Regions from separate parts of the Actinoplanes sp. G11-F43 genome, predicted to be linked through region 1. Evidence: riboswitches for the same ligand, from Rfam matches in the RefSeq annotation. Region 1 holds a riboswitch; each other region holds the start of a gene.
The links. Region 1 has a riboswitch for cobalamin ahead of ACQ0O7_RS23395 (VWA domain-containing protein). Riboswitches for the same ligand answer to the same signal wherever they lie in the genome.

Region 1 (7,422 bases):
TGCTCTGCACCCGGGCCACCGCCACCGGGCACTGGGAACGGGTCACCAGATCCGGCCGCAGACCGCCCACCACCAGCAGTTCGGCCTGGCGGCTGAGCGCCGGCAGGACACGCCCGGGCGGGCCATCCACCAGTTGACCGCGCGCGCCGGCGCCGGGTGTGGAACGCTGGGCGATGGCGACCGCCTCGTCGACCATCCGGGAGGCGAGCCGGCGTGCCGGGCCGTAACCGGCGTCGGCGGGACCGGCGAAGGCGTGCACCACCCGCACCACGCGTCCGCGGGACGAGGCCTCCCGCGCGGCGAACCGGATCGCGGCCGTGTCGGCGGGGATCCGGCCGACTCCCACGACGATGTGCATAGGGCCTCCGTAACAGAGTCGCAATATACCGACCATTGTCTATGGCGCAACGACCCATACGTACTGGTGACCAATGCCTCAACAGCCAGCCACCTGATGACCCATTCAGGTTGAGGGTTTACGGTGAACGGCAAAATATTTGGGACATCTGCCGGTGAAGTGAGGGAAATACATGACGGATGTCAAGCTCGACCACCCCGGTGGTCAGTTGTCGATGGCAGTCAAGAAGGCCGTCGACGGTCCGGGCGGCATCGACGTCAGTGCTCTGCTGAAGGAGACCGGTTACGTCACCCTCGACCAGGGTTTCGTGAACACGGCGTCGACCACCTCGGCGATCACTTACATCGACGGTGACCAGGGCATTCTGCGCTACCGCGGCTATCCGATCGAGCAGCTCGCGGAGAAGAGCACCTTCCTCGAGGTGTCCTACCTGCTGATGAACGGTGAGCTGCCCACCCCGGCGCAGCTGCGTGACTTCGCCGACAAGATCCGGGTGCACACGCTGCTGCAGGAGGAGATGCGCACGTTCTTCTCCAGCTTCCCGCGTAACGCGCACCCGATGTCGGTGCTGTCGTCGGCGGTCACCGCGCTGTCGACGTTCTACCAGGACGCGCTCGACCCGCTCGACTCCGAGCAGGTCGACATCTCCGCGATCCGCCTGATGGCGAAACTTCCGACGATCGCGGCGTACACCTACAAGAAGTCCATCGGCCACCCTCTGCCGTACCCGGACAACTCCCTCGACTACGTCGAGAACTTCCTGCGCCTGACCTTCGGTCTGCCGACCGTCCAGTACGACGTCGACCCCAAGGTCGCCAAGATCCTGGACATGCTGTTCATCCTGCACGCCGACCACGAGCAGAACTGCTCGACCTCGTCGGTGCGCCTGGTCGGGTCGGCGCAGGCCAACCTGTTCGCGTCGGTCTCGGCCGGCATCGGCGCCCTCTCCGGCCCGCTGCACGGCGGTGCCAACGCGGCGGTCCTGGAGATGCTGGAGCAGATCCGCAAGGACGGCGGAGACGTCAACTCGTTCGTCACGCGAGTGAAGAACAAGGAAAAAGGCGTCAAGCTGATGGGCTTCGGCCACCGGGTCTACAAGAACTACGACCCGCGCGCCGCCATCGTGAAGAAGGCCGCCCAGGAGATGCTCTCCACCCTGGACAAGCCGGACCCGCTGCTGGAGATCGCGTTCAAGCTCGAGGAGATCGCCCTCTCCGACGAGTACTTCATCTCCCGCAAGCTGTACCCGAACGTGGACTTCTACACCGGCCTGATCTACAAGGCCATGGGGTTCCCGACCGACATGTTCACCGTCCTCTTCGCCATCGGCCGGCTCCCCGGCTGGATCGCCCAGTGGCGCGAGATGATGGTCGACCCGGCCAACAAGATCGGCCGCCCGCGGCAGATCTACACCGGGTCCCCGGTCCGCGACTTCGTTCCGGCCGACCAGCGCTGATCCGTTCCGCCTTTCCGATTCACCTCTGCCGTTTCGCCAGACGCCTCGCCGGATATCGTCCGGTGGGGCGTCTGGCGTTCGACGGTAAGGGGAGAGACACATGGATGTGGTCATCGGCATCGACACCGGGACGACCTCGACGAAGGGGATCGCCGCCGGTCCGGCCGGTGAGATCCGCGCCCTCACCAGCGTCCACTACCCGCTCGCCGTCCCCGGCCCCGGCCGCGCCGAGCTCGACAGCACCGCCCTCGTCGACGCCGCCCTGCGCGCCCTCACCGACGTGGCCGCCGCCTGCCGGGACAACGGCGACCGGGTGATCGCGGTCAGCCTCAGCTCGTTCCTGCACGCCCTCGTCCCGATGAAGGCCTCCGGCGAACCACTCGGGCCGGTGATCACCTGGGCCGACAACCGGGCCGCCGAGCAGTGCGAGCGGATCGTCGCCGACGGGCACGCCAAGGAACTCCAGGCCCGCACCGGGACCCCGGTCCACCCGATGTCCCCGCTCACCAAGCTCGCCTGGTGGGCCGACTCGGATCCGGAGACGCTGCGGGACACCCCACGGTGGGGCGGGGTCAAGGAGCTGATCGTCGCGGCGCTGGCCGGCGGTCCCTTCCTCGTCGACCTGTCGGTCGCCTCGGGGACCGGCCTCTACGACATCCACGCACGGCGGTGGGACCAAGACGCTTTGACCGTTTCGGGGGTACGGCCGGAGCAGCTCGCCGAGGTCGTCCCCACCACACAGGCCCTGACCCTGGACCCCTCGGTGGCGGCGGCCGCCGGTCTGGAGCCGTCGACACCCCTGATCATCGGGGCCGCCGACGGGCCGCTCGCCAACCTCGGGGTGGGCGCCACCCCGGCCGGGGTGGGGGCGATCTCGCTCGGGACCAGTGGGGCGCTGCGCACCGTGGTGGGGGCTCCCACCAGCGACACCGCGGGGCGGTTGTTCTGCTACGCGCTCACCGAGGACCGGTGGGTGATCGGTGGGGCGGTGAACAACGCCGGGTCGGTGGTGCGGTGGGCCGGATCGGCTTTTGTCGGCGATTCGTCGGATTCCGTCGGGGAGGACGCCGACGACCGGGACGCTCGGCTGCTGGACGAGGCCGCCGCCGTCCGGGCCGGCAGCGACGGGCTCATCTGCCTGCCGTACCTTCTCGGCGAACGCGCCCCCTGGTGGCGTCCCGGCATGCGCGGCGCCTACCTCGGGCTGCGCCGCGAACACGGCCGCCCGCAACTGGTCCGCGCCGCCGTCGAAGGCGTCTGCCAGCAGCTCGCCCTGGTCCGCGACTCGTTCGACGCCGAAGGCGCGCCACTCACCGAGATCCGTGCCACCGGCGGGGCCGCCGCCTCGAAACTGTGGATCAGCGTGCTGGCGTCCGCCCTCGACCTGCCGGTCACCGTCGCCGACGTGCCCGAGGGCACCGCGCTCGGCGCCTGCCTGCTCGCCCGGCACGCCCTCGGTGAACTGCCCGACCTCGACCGGGCCGCCGCCATGGTGCCCACCGGTGAGCCCACCCGGCCCGACCCGGCCGACGCCGGCCTCTACCGGCGGTTGCGGCCACTGGTGGAGAAGAGTGCGCTCGCCGTCCTGGACGTGGTGACCGAACTCGACCGGATCGCGCCGGAACCGCTGCCCGGTACCGAGAAGGCAGTCCGTTCCTGACCGCTGTGGTGGAGCCCGCGTTGACGGGCCGATCGGCGGTCGGGAAGAGTGGCCGGTGAGCGGTAGCGGAGGAACCCGGTGCGAGTCCGGGACGGTCCCGCCACTGTGACCGGCTCACCTCGGTGAACCGGGAGTCAGGAGACTCCGGCCGCTCGCGACAACCGACGAGCGGGCGTGGACACCCGCCGGAAGGGACCCTGGTGACGACTCCGTACCCGTTCTCGGCCGTGGTGGGCCTCGACGACCTCCGACTGGCCCTGCTCCTCACCTCGGTCTCCCCGGCCGTCGGCGGTGTGCTCGTCCGCGGCGAGAAAGGCACCGCCAAGAGCACCGTGGTCCGCGCCCTCGCCGGGCTGCTGCCCTCCGTCGACGTGGTGCACGGCTGCCGGTTCGCCTGCGACCCGGCCGCACCCGACCCCGGCTGCCCCGACGGCCCGCACACCCCCGGAGGCCCGTCCGCGTCCCGGCCCGCGAGCCTGGTCGAACTCCCCGTCGGCGCCACCGAGGACCGGGTCGTCGGCACCCTCGACCTGCAGCGCGCGCTCAGCGACGGGGTCAAGGCGTACGAGCCCGGCCTCCTCGCCGCCGCCCACCGGGGTGTCCTCTACGTCGACGAGGTCAACCTGCTCCCCGACCACCTGGTCGACCTGCTCCTGGACGCCGCCGCGATGGGCCGCGCCCACGTCGAGCGCGACGGGGTGTCGGTCAAGCACGCCGCCCGGTTCCTGCTCGTCGGCACGATGAACCCGGAGGAGGGCGAACCCCGCCCCCAGCTGGTCGACCGGTTCGGCCTGGTCGTCAACGTCGCCGCGCCCCGCGACGCCCGCCAGCGCGCCGAGGTGGTCCGGCGGCGGCTCGCCTACGAGGCCGATCCGGACGGGTTCGCGGCCCGGTTCGCCGAGGCCGAACAGGAGTGTGCGGCCCGGATCGCCGCCGCCCGCGCCCAGCTCCCGTCGGTGACGCTGCCCGACACCGAACTCGACCGGATCGCCCGGGTCTGCCTGGCCTACGGGGTGGACGGCATGCGCGCCGACATCGTGGTCGCCCGCTGCGCCGTCGCCCTGGCCGCCTGGCACGGCCGCGACCGGGTCACCGCCGACGACGTCCGTGACGCGGCCCGGCTGGCGCTGCCCCACCGCCGCCGCACCGACCCCCTCGACCCGCCCGGCACCGACGAGGAGAAGCTGGACGAGGCCCTCGCCGAAGCCGAACGCCAGGCCCAGGAGGATCGCGCCGCCGATTCCCCGGACGCCTCCGATGCCGCCGGTCCGCCCGATCCCTCCTCCGGCGACGACCCCGACGACGATGGTCCCGGTGGTGGTGCGGGTCCCGGCGGTGGTGACGGTCCGCCCGACGGTTCCGGTCCATCAGACACCCTCGGCGGTACGGGGGAGAGCCCGGCCCCGCAGCCTCCCTCCGGTCCCCCCTTAGCGGCCGGCGATGCCTCTCCCGCCGGCGCCTCCGACTCCACGCCGTCCCCGGACGGCCGGCCCGCCGGAGCGGTGGCCACGGCGGGCACCGCCTACCGCACCCGCACCCTGCGCATCGCGGCCCGCGGCGAGGGCGGCCACACCGGCCGTCGTTCCCCGGCTTTCGCCCGCCGTGGCCGGGTGGTCGGAAGCCGCCAGCCGCAGGGCAAACTGGCCGGCGCCCCACACCTGTTCGCCACCCTCCGGGCCGCCCTGGACCGGATCGCCCTGGACCGGGCCGCTTTGGGCGGGGCCGCCGTGGACCGGACCGTCTTGGACGCCGTTGTCCCGGCCGCGCTGTCCGGTGACGACATCGCCGTCGCCCCGCTCCCCGCCCTCCCGCCGCCCGTGGTCGACGGCGCGGGCCCGGCTCCGGCCGGATCACCTCGCGCGGGTGGCGGCTTCGGGCCGGGCGGTGGCGGGCCCGTCCGGGTGCTGCCGCGGGACGTGCGGGAGTCGGTTCATGTCGGGCGGGAGGCCAACCTGGTGCTCTTCGTGGTCGACGCCTCCGGATCGATGGCCGCCCGGAAGCGGATGACACTGGTCAAGACGGCGGTGCTGTCCCTACTGCGCGACGCCTACCAGCGGCGGGACCGGATCGGGATGATCACCTTCCGGGGCAGTGAGGCCGACGTCGTGCTGCCGCCGACCTCCAGCCACGAGGTCGGCGTCCAGCGGCTGGCCGCCCTGCGCACCGGTGGCCGCACCCCGCTGGCCGCCGGTTTGAAAGCCGCGGTCGCCACGATCGCCACCGAACGCCGCCGCGACCCCCGCCGCCGCCCGTTGCTGGTGCTGGTCACCGACGGCCGTTCCACCAGCGGCCCCGACCCGATGCGCCTGGTCCCGGCCCTGTCCGGGGTGGCGAGCGTGGTCGTCGACTGCGAATCGGGCCCGATCCGCCTGGGCCTGGCCCGCAAACTGGCCGCCGCCCTGCGCGCCGAGATCATGCCCTTGGAGCAGCTCCAGGCCACCACGGTCCGCAACCGCCCGTCGCAGCCGTCCGGCCCGGAGACCGCGCCCGTCACCGATCGCGCCTACCGGCACGCTGCGTGACACCGGCACCCGGCCGGCCCGCAACACCGCTCGCCGTCCGGCGGATCCCCTCCGCCGGTTCGTCCTGGATCACGCGTCCCGGTGGGAAGACCAAGCGTCGGACACTTCTGGAGAACCGGCCTGGCGGCCCGTTACCCGGGAACTCGCTGGAAGACGCCGATCTGTGGTGCCGCGACCGCCTCCGCCACCGAGCCACGCCAGCGGGGTCGTGCCGGTGGTTGCGGTAAGAGGGAATCGGTGGGCGGATGCGTTCGCCCGTGGGGTCGTGCCGGTGGTTGCTGTCGGCGGGATTCGCCGGGCGGACGCGTTCGGTAGCGGTTTGTGTCCGATCACCGGTGGCGCCGGCCCGCACCGAGCGCACGTTCTCCCGATCGTGAGTGCCTGCCGGGCGGTGGGCGCCGACGCCGGCAAACGATCGTCGTCCGTGCGCGGGTGCCGGGTGCCGGCGGGGCTGCTCGGGGTCTGGGGGCTATTGCCCAGGGCGAGATGGTGACCGGGGTTAGCAGGGGGTCTCGGGATAGCCGGTGGCCTCGGAATCGCCGGAATCGCCGGGATTGCCCGGAGCGGCGGGCGTCCGGGGCGATAGGTGTTCGAGCGGCGGGAGAGCAGTGGGTGTCTGGAACGGTGGGATTCCAGAGTGGCGGGTGTCCGGAGCGGCGGGTGTCCGGAGCAGTGGGTGTCCAGAGCAGTGGGTGTCCGGAGTGGTGGGACTACGGAGTGGGGGGCGTGGCGGGGCCGGAGGACGGTGTGGGCCGCCGGGGAGTGCGTGGCGGGAGCCGCGCCGAGTTCGGTCGCCGGTCGACGTGGGGCGGGACGACTTCGGCGGGGCCCCTACGGCGTACCGGAAAAGGGTTGTTGAAACGGTGAGGAAAGGGGAGGCGACGTGCCGCAAGGGAAAGTGACGAGTGTGCCGAATGACGGGCTGACCACCCGGCAGCGGCGCCGGCAGGCGGTTTTCGCGGTGCACACCGGGGCCGGCAAGGGGAAGTCGACGGCGGCGTTCGGAATGGCGTTGCGGGCGTGGAGTGCGGGCTGGCCGATCGGCGTTTTCCAGTTCGTGAAGTCGGAGAAGTGGAAGGTGGGGGAGGAGGCCGCGCTGAAGGCGCTCGGCGAGCACGGCCCGACCCCGGTGACCTGGCACAAGATGGGTGAGGGCTGGTCCTGGATCCAGCGGGCCGGCACCGAGCGGGATCATGCCGCGGAGGCCGCCGAGGGGTGGGCACAGATCAAGCGGGATCTGGCTGCGGAATCGTTCAAGTTCTATGTGCTGGACGAGTTCACCTATCCGATGAAATGGGGTTGGGTGGATGTCGCCGACGTGGTGGAGACGTTGCGTGATCGGCCGGGCACTCAACATGTGGTGATCACCGGGCGGGACGCTCATCCGGATCTGATCGGGGCCGCGGATCTGGTCACCGAGATGACG
Region 2 (7,422 bases), on a different contig from region 1:
ACCGGGCCGCCACCCCGTCCGCGCTGGCCGCCCGGCTCGGCACCCCGGTGCTGTTGCCCGATCTGCCGGCGGTGTACCGGATCGCCCCGGACGCGGCGGCCACCTTCGACACGATGGGCTGGCAGTCCGCGGCCAGTGTGCCGCTGCCCGGACCGGACGGCACGGTCGGGGCGCTGACCTTCGTCTGGAAGCAGCCGTACACCCTGGACGCCGCCGAGCAGGCCGTTCTCGCCGCCCTGGCCGGTTATGTGGCGCAGGCGCTGCACCGGGCCGACCATCTGTCGTCCCGGGAGAACGTGTCCCGGGTGCTGCAGCGGGCGATGCTGACCGACCTGCCCGACGCGGCGCCGTTCCAGATCGCCGCCCGCTACGACCCGGCCGCCCGCAGCGAACAGGTCGGCGGGGACTGGTACGACGCGGTCCGGCTCGGCCCCGAACGGCTGGCCCTGGTCATCGGCGACGTCACCGGCCACGACATGCGGGCCGCCGCCCGGATGGGCCGGCTGCGCAGCAAGCTGCGGCTTCTGCTGGTCGATCGCGAGGAGTCCCCGGCCGAGCTGCTGCACCGTCTGGACACGGCCGGGTGGATGCTCGGCGACCCGGTCACCGCCACCGTGGTGCTGGCCGATCTGCACCCGGATCCGGTCGGCGCCGGGTACCGGCTGCGCTGGTCGACCGCCGGGCATCCCAGTCCGCTCCTGATCACCGAGGCCGGTGTTCGTGAGCTGACCGGCCGGAATCCGCTGCTCGGTCTGCGGCGGGAGGTGCCGCGCACCGGTCACAGCCGTCCGCTGCCACCCGGATCGACCGTGCTGTTCTACACCGACGGGCTCATCGAGACCCGGGGTCGGGCCTTCGGCGACCGGGAGCGGGATCTCCGGGAGACGCTCGGCGCACACGCGGGCACGCCGTTGCCGCAGCTGCTGGACCTGCTCTACACCCGGTTCGCGGGCACCGACCACGAGGACGACGTCGCCATGCTCGCGGTCCGGATCCCGCCGTCGCGCAAAACCGGACAGTGAGTGTGATTGATCCCCTCCCGATGGGGCATGGTCTCTTCACGACACCGTCCGGGTTCGTGCGGCAGACGATCCCCGTGCCCGGCCGCGACCGATGAGAGCCCCTCGCCTCAGGCAGGGGCTTTCATCGTGTGCCGGTTTCTCATCGCGTGCCGTCACTGAGCACCTGCCACACTCCGGCCACCTCGAAGGTGCGGCGGACCATGCCCCGCGGCGCGGCCACCCGCATCGCGACCGCGCTCTCCCCCGCGCTGTGCCGGGCCCGCATCAGCGCGCCGATGCCGGTCGAGTCACAGAACGCGACCTCGGAGAAGTCCACGTCGACCGTACGCACCCCGGGTGTCGCGGCGGTCGAGGCGATCGCGTCGTACAGCTGCTCGGCGGTGGCCAGATCGACCTCACCGGCCACCGCGAGACGCACGACGCCGTCACCACCGACAGCCGAACGGATCGTCAACGCTCCCTCAGGGGACATCTGCTGTGGCCGGCCTCTCCGTCGTGTACGACAGTTCTACCGCACCCCGGCCGGAATCCGGGTCAGCGGAGCCAGGCGTTGCCGGGCAGTTCGGTGAGCCGGGTGATGTCGAGGGTGGGGGCGATCCCGGCCGACGGGGCGAGACCGAAGTGTTCCACCGACCGGCGGACCCACTCGGCGGCGTCGATGTTGAGAGGGCCGGACACCCACAGGGCGTACGGCAGGTTCACGAACCGCTCCTCCTTGACCGCCGTCAGGTCGCGGGACGCCGGGTTGGCCTTCAGCGTGTCCACCTTCTGCTGGTAGGTCTGGCCGGGGTAGTCGACGAAGTAGATGACGTCCGGGTCGGAGGCGGCCAGGCGCTCCCAGCCCACCTCGGTCCAGGTGTCCTCGACGTCGGCGGTGGCGTTGACGACTCCGGCCGCGTCGAAGATCGCCTGCGGGCCGCCGAACGAGCCGGAGGTGAAGATGGCGTCACCACCGGAGTCGAACAGGAACGCGGTCGGGGTCCGCGTGCCCTTCGGCGCCGCGGTCAGCGCCGCCCGCCGCTTGTCGATGTCGGCGACCACGGTGTCGGCGGTCGGGCGGTGGCCGGTCAGGTCGCCGATGTTGCGCAGGTCGGTGGTGAGCGCGGTCCAGGCGTCCATCGTGCCGCGGGCGCCGTCGTCCTGCTTGCAGGTCTCACTGAGCAGATATGTCTTGATGCCGTGCGTGGTCAGGTCCTCGGGCATCAGGTTGCGGGACTCGCTGAAGCCGTAGCCGTACCCGGCGAACATCATCTCCGGTTTGACCGCCAGGACGTTCTCCAGCGTGGGGTGCTGGTCGCCGACGGCCTTCAGGTCACCGACGCGCAGGTCCGGGTAGGCGAGTTCGAGCACCGCCTGGTCCTGATCCATGCCGGTCACGGCGACCAGCTGGTCGCGGGCGCCGGCGGCCAGGACGATGGAGATGATGCCGCCGTCGTACGCGTACAGCCGGCTGATGGGTTCGTCCACACCGACGTCCTGCCCGCAGTTCTGCACGGTGATCGCCCCGGCGGTGGCCTCACCGGTGGGGGACGGGCTGGAGCAGGCGGTCAGGACGGTCAGGGTGAGTGCCAGCGTGACGCCGGTTCGGATGGTCATGAGTCCTCTCGGGGGTGAATGAGCAGGTGGGACTGGTCGAGGGTGGGATGCGGCACCTGCACCGAGCCGACCCCGAAGTGGGTGGCCACCCGGCGGGTGCTGAGGACCTCGGCGGGCGTGCCGAACGCGACGATGCCGGCCGGGTCGATGGCCCGGTCGGCGCCGGGCGGCCAGCCGACGACGGCGAGCAGGTCGAAGAACCGCAACGCCAGATCCAGGTCGTGGATGGTGGCGACCAGGGTGCGGGCCCGGGCGGCGAACACGTCCAGCAGGTCGAGCTGCCAGGCCACGTCGAGGTGGTTGGTCGGCTCGTCGAGCAGCATGATCGGGCATTGCTGGGCCAGGCCCCGGGCCAGCACCGCGCGCCGCCGCTCACCACCGGACAGCTGGTCGCAAGCGGTGTCGAACCGGCCGGCCAGCCCGACGGCGTCCAGCGCCTCACGGACGATCCGGTGCTCGGCACGGCTGTCACGGGACCAGGGCCGGGTCTGCGGCACCCGGCCGAGCGCGACCATCTCACCGACCCGCAGTTCCGGGGAGGTGACATCCTCCTGCGGTACGAAGGCCAGCCGGCGGGCACGCTCGCGGGCCGGGAGCCTGCGCAGGTCGACACCGTCCAGCAGGGCGCTGCCCGAACCCGGTGCCAGCACTCCGGCCAGCACCCGCAGCAGCGTCGACTTGCCGGCGCCGTTCACACCGACGATGCCCAGGCGTACGCCCTCCGGGATCGTCAGGTCGACATCGCGCAGGATCGTGCGGCCACCCAGCCGTGCCGAGACGCCGTCCAGGCGCAGCGCGGTCACCGGTCGCCGCCGAACCGGTACATGCCCCGCCCCATCAACAGCAGGAACAACGGCGCACCGAGCACCCCGGTGACCACCCCGAGCGGGATCTCCTGCGGGCGCACCGCCATCCGGGCGAGCACGTCCACCCAGATCAGGAACACCGCCCCGGCGACCGCCGCGACCGGCAGGACCACCCGGTGGCGGGCGCCGACGACCAGCCGCGCGGCATGCGGCACGATCAGGCCGACGAACCCGACGCCTCCACTGACCGCGACCAGCACACCGACAAGGACCGACAGGCCCACGAACAATGTCGTACGCATCCCGGCCACGTTGATCCCCAAGGACGCCGCCGTCTCCGGTCCGGCGGCCAGCGCGTCCAGCCAGCGATGCATCGCCAGCATCCCGGCCGTCAGGGCGGCCACCAGGATCGCCGGAATGATCAATTTTTCCCAGGACGCGCCGCCGACACTGCCGAGCATCCAGAACATCACCGAGTTCGCGGCCCGCGGGTCGGCGCTGAGGAAAACCAGCAGTGACGCGATCGCCGACAGCCCCGAGGAGAGCACCACACCGGACAGCACCAGCCGTAGCGGGGTCAGGCCGCCCTGGGCCATCGCGATCAGCCAGATCAGCAGGGCCGAGCCGACCGCTCCCAGCAGTGCGCCGCCGGAGACCGCGTAGACGCCGAGGCCCGCGAGCGCGCCGGTGGTGATGGCGGCGGTGGCGCCCACCGAGGCGCCGGAACTGATACCCAGCAGGTACGGGTCGGCCAGCGGATTACGGACCAGGGTCTGCATGCCGGCACCGGCTACCGCCAGTCCGGCGCCGACGGTCAGGGCCATCAGGGCCCGGGGCATCCGGAGTTCCCAGATGATCACGTCCCAGCGGCCGGGTGGGGTGCCGGTGAACCGGTCGGTCACGGCGCCGACCACCTCGGTCAGGGGGATTCGTTCGGAGCCGAAGGCCAGGGAGGCGATCGCGCTGGCCACCGCGCTCAGCAGTAGGGCGATCAGGAGCGGCCAGAAGGGCAGGCGTCGTTTCACGGGTGGGCTCTCCGGGTGCGTGCGCGCTGACGGCGGACCCGTTCGATGGGGTCCATTCGGGGGCAGGTATCGCAGAACGAACGTTCTGTCCCGAGGCGGATCAGGCAGCAGGTGGTCCGGGTCTGCAGCAGGACGTCACCGTCGGCGTCCAGCCTGATCAGAGCCCGCCCAGCGGTCTGCTCCAGCACGGCGATGATCGCGGCCCCGTCCCGTACGATCCCGGCACGGTCCGCCGGATCGGCCGCGGCGTAGAGGCGGGCGACGGCACCACCGAGCGAGGCGGCGGGCCCGCCCAGCGCGGTCGCCCGGGTGAGATTGGACGCGGCCAGAACCCCGTCCAGCAGCGGCGCGACATGATCAGCGACGGCCTGCCCGACCGCCGGCACCCCGGCGGGCGTGCCGCTCGCGGTGTGCCCGGCGGTGTGCCGGGCCGCGGTGTGCCGGGCCGCGGTGTGCCGGGCCGCGGTGTGCCGGGCCGCGGTGGTGGCCGCGTTCTCGTCGACGCGGACCTGCCAGTCCTCGTGACGCATCGACAGCAGCCGGCCGGTCCGGACCCACTCCGCCACGACGAGGGGCAGGACCTTGCCGCAGTAGTGCTGCAGACAGCAGGCGGCACCGGGCGCGGCATGCCGGGTCCCGAGCCAGGAACTGTAGGCCGCGACAGCACCCGCCCACCACCGCGGATCACACAGCTCTACTGCCGAAACGTAGCCGTCGTCGGAGGGCGGCGAATCCAAGGCGGAAGCCTCTCGGGTCGGAGACCCTGGTCGCGAGAGCCCACTGACGAACACGTGAGCCGACAGGTCTTCGGACTCGGGGTCAGCCGGCGGCACGGCCTTCCCAGGAAGCGCCCGCTCCCCAGTGGCGTAGTCGTGCCGCCGTCGCCCTCACCGCTGCGCGCCAGTCCCGGAATCACACCGGAGTTCCCTGGCATCCATGGGATGCGGTCGACTCGTGCCGCACCCTAGCACGGCAAGATCCGCTGGACGAGGTGTCCTACCTTGTCGGAGTGAGCCTGCTTCTCGGCTGCTGGCCCGCTCGGGTCAATTCCCCGCGCGAGTGTCCACCTTCCAGCTCCACCCCAGCCGATCTTGGTGGATTTACCACCGAAAACGGTGGTAAATCCACCAAGGTCTCGGCTGGACGGGCCGCCCGCGTGAGCAATTGACCGCAAGTGATCAGGCGGCCAGGAGCAAGGCTCTACAAAGGTGGTAGATCATCCAAGATCGGTCGAGGCCGGGCCGGGAAACGGCCACTTGTGCGGGCGAGGGCCGGACGGTCAATGAACGGCCAGCTGGGCGCTGATCAGCTGGGCGTAGGGGCCGTTGGTGGCCAGTAGCTCCTCGTGGGTGCCGGTTTCGGTCAGGCGGCCGTTGGACAGGACCGCCACCCGGTCGGCTGTGCGGATGGTGGACAGGCGGTGGGCGATGATCAGGGTGGTTCGGCCGGCGATGATTCCGGACATCGCCTCGGCCAGGACGCGCTCGGTCTCGGCGTCCAGGTTCGACACCGGCTCGTCCAGGACCAGCACCGGAGCGTCCGTCAGCAGTGCACGGGCCAGGGCGATCCGCTGGCGCTGACCACCGGACAACCGGGTGCCCCGCTCCCCCACCGTGGTTTCGTACCCTTCGGCGAGCCCCATCACGAACTCGTGGGCCCCAGCCGCCCGGGCCGCCGCCTCCAACTCCGCGATGGTGGCATCGGGCCGGGCCAGGCGCAGGTTCTCGGTGATCGTGCCGTGGAACAGATAGGGGTCCTGGGGCACGAACGCGACAAGCTCCCGCAACCGCTCCAACGGCAGATCGCGCAGATCGACCCCACCGATGCTGACCACGCCCCGGGACGGGTCCTGGAAGCGCAGCAGCAGGTGGGCGGTGGTGGACTTCCCGGCACCGGAATGCCCCACCAACGCCACACTGCCGCCGGAGGGGATGTCCAGATCGAGGCTGGACAGCGCGTACGGCAGATCATCGCCGTACCGGAAGGCCACGTCGCGGAAGGCGACCGCCGCGCCCGTCACGGCGGGCGGCGCGGTGGTGACGGACAAGACCGGGGACGGCAGGGCGAGTAGTTCGGCGACCCGGGCGGCGGCCGCGGCGGCCAGGTTGAGGTCCTTGGCGACTTCGGCGACGGTGGTGACCGGGGTGAACGAGAACGCGGCGAGCACCACGGCGACCGGGAACAGTGCCGGGTTCATCCGGCCGTCGGCGGTGAGCAGCGCGGTGGTGGCGAGCACGGCCAGGGTTCCGGCGGTGACCAGGGTGTCGATGGCGGCTTTCTCGACGCCGCCGCGGCCGGCGTGGGAGCGTTGCACGGCCCGCAGCCGGGCGACGGCGGCGGCGATCCGGTTCTGCTGGCGGCCGGTGGCGCCGAAGACGGCGAGTTCACGCAGGCCCTGGACGGCGTCGACGGTTTCGGCGGCCACGTCGGCGGCGGCCGCCTTGACCGCGTCGCCCTGGGTGCGGGCGCGCCGGGCCAGCCACATCGGCACGGTGGCCACCGCGAGCAGGACCGGCAGGACCACCAGCGGCAGTACGGGGTGGATCAGGCCGAGCGCGACCAGGGTGCTGAACGGCACGGTGACCGCGACGACCAGCGGGCTCAGTGTGTGGGCGAAGAACACTTCGAGGGCTTCCACGTCGGCGACCATGGCGGTGCCGAGGTCGCCGCTGCGGCGCCCGGCCAGGCCGGCGGGGGCGAGGCGTTCGAAGGCGGCGTGTACGCGGGTACGGGTGTCGGCGAGCGCCCGGAACGCCATCGTGTGGGACAGCGTGTTGTCCAGCCACGGGGTGATCGCCCGTAGTGGGATGAGCACCACCAGCAGCCAGAACCACGGCATCAGCGTGTCGGCGCCGGCGCCGGTGGCGACCAGGCCGACCAGGTAGGCGCCGACGGCCGCGCCGGCGATGGTGAGGAGCTGGTTGAGGGCGCCGGAGCCGATCGCGCTGGCCAGAAGCAGTCGGTGGGCGCGCA
Region 3 (7,422 bases), on a different contig from region 1:
TCCACGCTGACCGGGCTGCTCGGCATCCCCCAGCCGCTGATGTCCAAGCATCTGCGGGTGCTGCGGGAGGCCGGCGCGGTCACCGCCGCCACGGACGGCCGCCGCCGGGTCTACCGGCTGGCCGCCGATCCACTGCCCGACGTGCTGGGCTGGGTCAGCCCGTACCACCGCCGCTGGTCCGATGGTTTCGACCGTCTGGCCGAGGCCCTCGACGACGAGCGAAGGAGTGAACGCTGATGAGCGACGCCGTACGCAAGGAGATCGGCCGGCAACCGGCCGAGGCGGAGCTGGCCGCCACCACCGACGGCCGCTGGGTGCTGGCGATGAGCCGGGAGCTGCCGCACCCGCCGGAGCGGGTGTGGCCGCGCCTGACCGAGCCGGCGCTGCTGCACACCTGGTCGCCGGTGGTTCCGGACCGCCCGCTGGACTCCCCCGGCCCGGCCCGGAGCAGGGAGAACCCGGAGGATCCGTGGCTGGACGCGGAGGTCCTGATCGCCGACGCCCCGCTGGAGCTGGTCCACCGGTGGGGCGACGACCTGCTCCGCTGGACGCTGACCCCGACCGCGGCCGGATGCCGTCTGACTCTGGAGCACACGTTCGCCGACCGGGACGGGTCAGCGATGTACGCGGCCGGCTGGCACATCTGCCAGGCCTCGCTGGCGGCCCGGCTGGACGGCGACGACTCGCCGCGGGTGGCCGGGGCTGCGGCCCGCGATCACGGCTGGGCCGAGTTGCGCGACGCGTACGCCACCGGCGGGCTGATCAGCCAGGACGGCGTCTGAGCGTCAGGCCTGCGCGCGGGGGCGCCTGATCAGGCCGAACGCGCCCAGCCCGACACCGACCACCGCCGGGATCCCGATCATGGCCGCGGCGTCCCACTGCGCGTTCACGTCCTCGGCGATGAAGGGCTCCTCCAACACCAGCGTCCACAGCAGAAAGCCGCTGACGACCAGCAGCAGCGCCCCGAAGCCGACCGACGCCGCCCGCGGTGACGCGCGGAAGGCGAGCACCAGGACGGCCACGAACACCAGTGCAGCGACCACCTGGCCGAATCCGATCTCCATGGACCGCACGGTAACACCGCCGTGCACCCGGCCATGCCCCGGCAGAGGCATGGCCGGGCGGCGTCACCTCAGAAGTCGTCGTCGAAGGAGACGGTTCCGGTCACACCCACCTGGTAGGCCGACACCCGGCGCTCGAAGAAGTTCGACAGCTCCTGGACGTCCTGCAGCTCCATGAACGCGAACGGGTTCTTGCTGCCGTACATCGGGGCGATGCCCAGGGCCTGCAGCCGCCGGTCGGCGACGTGCTGCAGGTATTCCCGCATGTCGCCCAGCGACATCCCGGAGACGCCCTGTTCGAGCAGGTCCTCGGCGAACTGGACCTCACACTCGACGGCCTCGGCCAGCATGTCGCGGACCTCCTGCTCCATCTTGTCGTCGAACAGGTCCGGCTCCTCGGCCCGGACCTGGTCGACCACGTCGAAGGCGAACGCCATGTGCATGCTCTCGTCGCGGAACACCCAGTTCGTGCCGGACGCCAGGCCCTGGAGCACACCACGGGAGCGCAGGAAGTAGACGTACGCGAAGGCGCCGTAGAAGAACAGGCCCTCGATGCACGCCGCGAAGCAGATCACGTTGAGCAGGAACGCCCGGCGGTGTTCCCTGGTCTCCAGCCGGCGCAGGTCGAAGACCGAGTCGATCCACTTGAAGCAGAAGTCGGCCTTGCGGGCGATCGACGGGATGTTCTCGACGGCCGCGAACGCCTCGAAACGCTCCTGCTCGTCGGGCACGTAGGTGTCGAGCAGGTTCAGGTAGAACTGAACGTGCACGGCCTCCTCGAACAGCTGCCGGGACAGGTAGAGCCGGCCCTCCGGCGAGTTGACGTGCTGGTACAGGTTGAGGACCAGGTTGTTCGCCACGATGGTGTCACCGGTGGCGAAGAACGCGACCAGCCGCGACACCAGGTGCTGCTCGGCGGGGCTGAGCTTGGCCAGGTCGGCGAGGTCGGAGTGCAGGTCGACCTCCTCCACCGTCCAGGTGTTCTTGATCGCGTCCTTGAAACGGTCGAAGAAGTGCGGGTACTTCATCGGCCGCAGGGTCAGGTCCATACCGGGGTCGAGCAGCATTACTGGCAAGCCTCACAGATGTCGGGGTTCTCAAGGGACGAGGCGAGTGCGCCGCCGCCCAGGTCGCCGAGCAGGTTCACGCCGGGCACGACGGCCGGCTTGGCAACGGTGGCCTGGGCGGGGACCACCACAGCGGCGGGAGCCACGGCGACGGTCGCCTGCTGGATGCGCGTCGCCGGGCGCGAACGCAGGTAGTACGAGGTCTTCAGGCCGGCCTTCCACGCGTACAGGTACATCGAGGAGACCTTGTTGATGGTCGGCGCGGCCATGAACAGGTTGAGCGACTGCGACTGGTCGATGTACGGGGCACGGGCCGCCGCCAGGTCGATCAGCGCCTTCTGCGGCAGTTCCCACGCGGTCCGGAACAGCTCGCGCACGTCCGCGGGCAGCTCGGCGATGCCCTGCACGGAACCCTCGGCCCGCTTGATCGCCTCACGGATCTCGGCGGTCCACAGTCCACGGGCCTTGAGTTCGCGTACCAGATAGGTGTTGATCTGGAGGAACTCGCCGGACATCGTCTCACGCTTGAACAGGTTGGACACCTGCGGCTCGATGCACTCGTAGGCGCCGGCGATCGACGCGATGGTGGCGGTCGGCGCGATCGCGATCATCAGCGAGTTGCGCAGGCCGTGCTCGGCGATCGACGCCTTGACGGCCGCCCACCGCTCGGGCTGCCCCAGGTCGGCGCCCCACAGCTCGGGGTGCAGGTCACCCTTGGCCGCGCGGGTCTCGGCGAACGCCGGGTGCGGGCCGAAGCGCTGGGACAGCTCGACCGACGACTCCAGGGCGGTCAGGAAGATCTCCTCCTGGACCCGGGTGGACAGCTGCTTGGCCTCGGCCGAGTCGAACGGCAGGCCGAGCATGAAGAACGCGTCCTGCAGGCCCATCAGCCCCAGGCCGACCGGGCGCCAGCGCGGGTTGGACGCGGCCGCCTGCTGCGACGGGTAGTAGTTGATGTCGATGACGCGGTCCAGGTAGACCACGGCGGTACGCACGGTCGCGCGCAGCTTGTCCCAGTCGACACCGCCGGCGTTGACGTGTGCGCCCAGGTTGATCGACCCGAGGTTGCACACCGCGGTCTCGTCGTCGTTGTTGACCTCGAGGATCTCGGTGCACAGGTTCGACAGGTGGATCACGTTCTGCGGCTCGCCGGTCTGGTTCGACAGCGCGTTCGAGCGGTCCTTGAACGTCATCCAGCCGTTGCCGGTCTGGGCCAGGGTGCGCATCATCCGGCCGTACAGATCGCGGGCCTTGACGGTCTTGACCGCCTTCTTCTCCGCCGCGCGGTAGGCCTCGTCGAACTCGGCACCGTAGAGGTCGGGCAGCTCGGGCGCCTCGGACGGGTCGATCAGCGACCAGTCGCCGTCCGCCTCGACGCGGCGCATGAACTCGTCCGGGATCCAGTTGGCCAGGTTCAGGTTGTGGGTGCGGCGCGACTCCTCACCGGTGTTGTCGCGCAGCTCCAGGAACTCCTCGATGTCCGGGTGCCACGGCTCCAGGTAGACGCAGGCCGCGCCCTTGCGGCGGCCGCCCTGGTTGACGGCGGCGACCCCGGCGTCGAGGGTCTTCAGGAACGGGACGATGCCGTTGGACTTGCCGTTCGTGCCCCGGATCAGGGCGCCCCGGCCCCGGATCCGCGACCAGGCGATGCCGATGCCACCGGAGAACTTCGACAGCTTCGCCACCTGGTGGTAGCGCTCGTAGATCGAGTCCAGCTCGTCCTTCGGCGAGTCGACCAGGAAGCACGACGACATCTGGGTGTGCCGGGTGCCGGAGTTGAACAGGGTCGGCGAGCTCGGCAGGTACGCCAGCGACGACATCAGCCGGTAGAAGCTGATCGCCTCCCGGGCGTCCTTCGACAGGCCACAGGCGACCCGCAGCAGCCAGTACTGCGGGGTCTCCACCACCAGCCGCGAGGTCGGGTGGCGCAGCAGGTAGCGGTCCGCGACGGTGCGCAGCCCGAAGTACTCGAAACGCAGGTCACCGGCCAGGTCGATGGCGTCGTCCAGCTTGCGGGCGTTGGCCGCCACGAACGCGGCGGTCTCGTCACCGATCAGGCCCTCGGTGTGCGCGTACCGGATCGACTGACTGAAACTGGCCACGCCCTGGAGGCGGACCTCCTTGTCGACGTACGCCGCCAGCAGCCGGGCGGCCAGCCGCGAGTACTGCGGCTCCTCACCGATCAGCTCGGCAGCCGTCTGGATCGAGAGCTTGTCCAGTTCCGCGGTGGTGGCCCCGTCGTACAGGCCGCTGATCGTCTTGGTCGCCACCCGCAGCGGATCGACCTCGTCCAGGTCGGCGACCCACAGCTCGACCGCCTTGACGATCTTGTTGACGTCGACCGGTTCCAGGTCGCCGTTTCTCTTGCGCACCTGCATCGCATGCCGTCGCTGTTCCGGCACACCGGCGGTCCTGGTGGTGAGCGTCATGCCCTCTCCTCGCGAGCCCGACGCGTGGAAGGCAGACACCAGCGGCCCGCGGGCACACGGCCGCGCGGACGTTCGGCGTCGGCCGTCCCACGCGGCCTTCAACCGCCGCGCACCAGGCCGGTGCACGGCGCGCTGGCAGGTCTTCGGACTCGTGGGCACGGCTCTCGCAAGCCATCTACTGGCCGTCGCTTCCCAGGCTCGGTGACGAGCCCAGTGCTTGACTGACGGCGGTCGTTCCCACTCACCGCTGCGGGGCAGTCCCGGCCTCGCACCGGGTTCCCTGTTGCCTCGGGCAGGTCTCATCGACCCATCCGAACCAGCTGCGGGAGACACCATATATGGGTGGGGCCGGAAATTCATAACCCAACATGGTGTGTTCAAGACGTCACCCGAGAGAGATCAACAACACCCCTTCCCGCAGGTACGCCACCAGATCCCGCCCGGCCGGTTCCCCTCGGCAGCCCACGGCGAGAGGATGGGAGTCCCCCGACGGAAAGGGATCACCGGTTGAACACGCCGCCCGCACTCACCTCGATCTCCGGACATCTCGGACAACCATCTGGCCCTGACCGGCGCCACGATCGGAGCCGGCGGCGCGATCATGGTGGGGCTGGCCGACCGGCACGTGCCGGCGGAGCGGCTACCGTCCTTGATCGAGGGTTTGAGCAGCGGCGATGCCGGTCCCGCGGTGGCCGCGGTGACCACCGCACCGCCCGCGGACGACCTCGGCGACCACCGCGCCTGGATCGACGCCTGCTATGCCGGCACCGACCTCGGCGTGATCATCGGCCGTCTCACCGCGCATCCCGCACCGGAGGCGCGGGCCGCCGCCGAGGAGATCGCCGGCAAGTCGCCGACCTCCCTGGCGGTCACGTTGCGTTCGCTGCGAACGGCGGCCCGGTTGAGCGGTCTACGGGCGGCGCTCGCCCAGGAGTACCGGCTGTCGGCGGCGCTGCTGCGGCTGCCCGACCTGGCCGAGGGCATCCGCGCGCAGATCATCGACAAGGACCGGCGGCCGCGCTGGTCGCCGGTCCCGCCGAACCTCGTCGACGATCTGTTCAGGAGGTCGTGACCGATTCCTTCGCCGCGGCGTCCGCCACCGTGCCCGGCATGTCCCCGGCCGGTCCGCGACCGCTCCGGTTCCCCGGCGACCGTCCACGGATCGCCCCCACCGTGATGTCCGCGAGGAGGAACACCAGCAGCGGAATCCCGAACAGCGGGAGGAACCAGGCCACCGCGAACACCGCCGGAACACCGACGGCGATCAGCCACGCCGGCAGCCGCAGCCACGCCCCACGGGCCGGAGCCGGGCCGGCGAGCCGGCGGCGGTCACCCCGCGTCGGACGGCGCTGCCACCACATCCGGTAACCGAGGACGATCATCGTGACCAGCCCGAGAGCCAGCAGCGCGAGGGCGATCTGGTTCACCAGCCCGAACATCGTCCCCATGTGCAGGTCGACACCCCAGCGGGCCATCTTGGCCATGAACGGGTAGTCGGAGAATCGCACCACGTCGGTGACCCGCAAGGTCGCCGGGTCGACGGCGGCCACGTCGACCGAGGTCGGGTACTCCCGGTGCACCTCGGTCACGGTCCACGTGCGGCCCTCGCCCTTCGGCAGACCGATCTCGACCTGATCGGAGTCCACCTCGGCGGCCCGGGCCGCGTCCCACACGGCGCCGATCGTGGTGACGTCGACCGCCCCGGTGTCGGCGGGCGCCCCGCCACCGTGCGCCGAGTGCTCACCCCCGGTGACGACCGGGGCCGCCGTGACGGTGGTGCTCACCGAGGGTGTCGACCAGTTCAGCTGGGATCGCAGCTCGGTGACGTTCTCCCCGGCGAACGTCGACCAGGTCAGCCCGGTCGCGGAGAGCGCCAGAAAACCGACGGCCATCCACATTCCGAGAACGCCGTGCCAGGCCCGGGTCCGGGCCCGCCCGGTCGCCCCGCGGGTACGCCGCACCCGGCCCAGCCACATCCACAGCCCACCGAGGGTGACCACCCACAGCCAGGAGGCCGCGAGTTCGCTGTAGTACCGGCCGATGTCGCCGAGGTGCAGTGACCGGTGCAGTTCGTCGATCCAGGACCGGACCGGAAGCGCGCCGGTGGTGCCGTAGACGGTCTCCTGCCCCAGCACCGCCCCGGTGCCCGGGTCGATGAAGACCGCGTGCCGGTACGACTCGGCGAACCGCCCGTCGTCGAAGATCACCCGGGTGGTGCCGCCCTCCGGAGCCGGCCGGACCGCGACCAGATTGGGAACGGTGGTGACCTGCTCGGCGGCGGCCACCTGCCGGGCCAGCGGAACAGTCGACGTGGTGGCGGCCGGTGGCTTCAACAGGTCGGCGTGGACGGCCTTCTCCAGCTGCGGACTGAGCGCGTACAGGCCTCCACTGATCGCCGCGATCAACAGAAACGGCCCGATCAGGATGCCCGCGTAGAAATGCAGCCGCAGCAGCAGGGGCCTGATCTCGCTGTTGGTAATCAGGGCAGAACTCCTCGGTCCGGATCAACGACGTGTCGCTGGGAAGTCGTCGTTCCGGGCCCTGTGGTTCCCGCCGTTTCGAATCCCCGGTCGTTTCCCGGTACGGGCGTATCGACCGGTCTGCCGGCCGGCTCCGGCGGCCGGGCCGGGCCGCCGGAGCCGGTGAGTGCCGGAGCGTCAGTCGCCGTAGCGGTCGAAGGAGACCGTCCAGTCGCCGAGGCCGTTCCAGATCGGCAGTTCGCGCGGGGTGTTCTTCACGTCGACGATGTCGCCGAGCAGGAAGTTCTCGTAGCACCACTTGGCGTCGGCGGTGCTCAGGTTGATGCAGCCGTGCGACAGGTTGGCCCGGCCCAGCGAGCCGTTCCACGGCGCGGCGTGCAGGAAC

Region 2: linked by a shared signal. The riboswitch ahead of ACQ0O7_RS09875 (hypothetical protein) and the one ahead of ACQ0O7_RS23395 (VWA domain-containing protein) in region 1 are both predicted to bind cobalamin.
Region 3: linked by a shared signal. The riboswitch ahead of ACQ0O7_RS15615 (ribonucleoside-diphosphate reductase subunit alpha) and the one ahead of ACQ0O7_RS23395 (VWA domain-containing protein) in region 1 are both predicted to bind cobalamin.

The regions. Positions count from the first base shown of each region.
Region 1 is NZ_JBNZCE010000019.1:79,829-87,250, forward strand. It holds gene ACQ0O7_RS23380 (universal stress protein) at 1-358, opposite strand, end outside; gene ACQ0O7_RS23385 (citrate synthase) at 531-1,814, shown strand; gene ACQ0O7_RS23390 (gluconokinase) at 1,915-3,474, shown strand; cobalamin riboswitch at 3,518-3,640, shown strand; gene ACQ0O7_RS23395 (VWA domain-containing protein) at 3,675-5,996, shown strand; gene cobO (cob(I)yrinic acid a,c-diamide adenosyltransferase) at 6,880-7,422, shown strand, end outside.
Region 2 is NZ_JBNZCE010000008.1:152,571-159,992, forward strand. It holds gene ACQ0O7_RS09850 (PP2C family protein-serine/threonine phosphatase) at 1-1,022, shown strand, start outside; gene ACQ0O7_RS09855 (STAS domain-containing protein) at 1,162-1,440, opposite strand; gene ACQ0O7_RS09860 (ABC transporter substrate-binding protein) at 1,557-2,618, opposite strand; gene ACQ0O7_RS09865 (ABC transporter ATP-binding protein) at 2,615-3,421, opposite strand; gene ACQ0O7_RS09870 (FecCD family ABC transporter permease) at 3,418-4,449, opposite strand; gene ACQ0O7_RS09875 (hypothetical protein) at 4,446-5,186, opposite strand; cobalamin riboswitch at 5,231-5,416, opposite strand; gene ACQ0O7_RS09880 (ABC transporter ATP-binding protein) at 5,729-7,422, opposite strand, start outside.
Region 3 is NZ_JBNZCE010000014.1:73,309-80,730, reverse strand. It holds gene ACQ0O7_RS15635 (ArsR/SmtB family transcription factor) at 1-237, shown strand, start outside; gene ACQ0O7_RS15630 (SRPBCC family protein) at 237-782, shown strand; gene ACQ0O7_RS15625 (hypothetical protein) at 786-1,064, opposite strand; gene ACQ0O7_RS15620 (ribonucleotide-diphosphate reductase subunit beta) at 1,133-2,128, opposite strand; gene ACQ0O7_RS15615 (ribonucleoside-diphosphate reductase subunit alpha) at 2,128-4,557, opposite strand; cobalamin riboswitch at 4,675-4,893, opposite strand; gene ACQ0O7_RS15610 (enoyl-CoA hydratase/isomerase family protein) at 5,102-5,629, shown strand; gene ACQ0O7_RS15605 (PepSY-associated TM helix domain-containing protein) at 5,616-7,001, opposite strand; gene ACQ0O7_RS15600 (L,D-transpeptidase) at 7,215-7,422, opposite strand, start outside.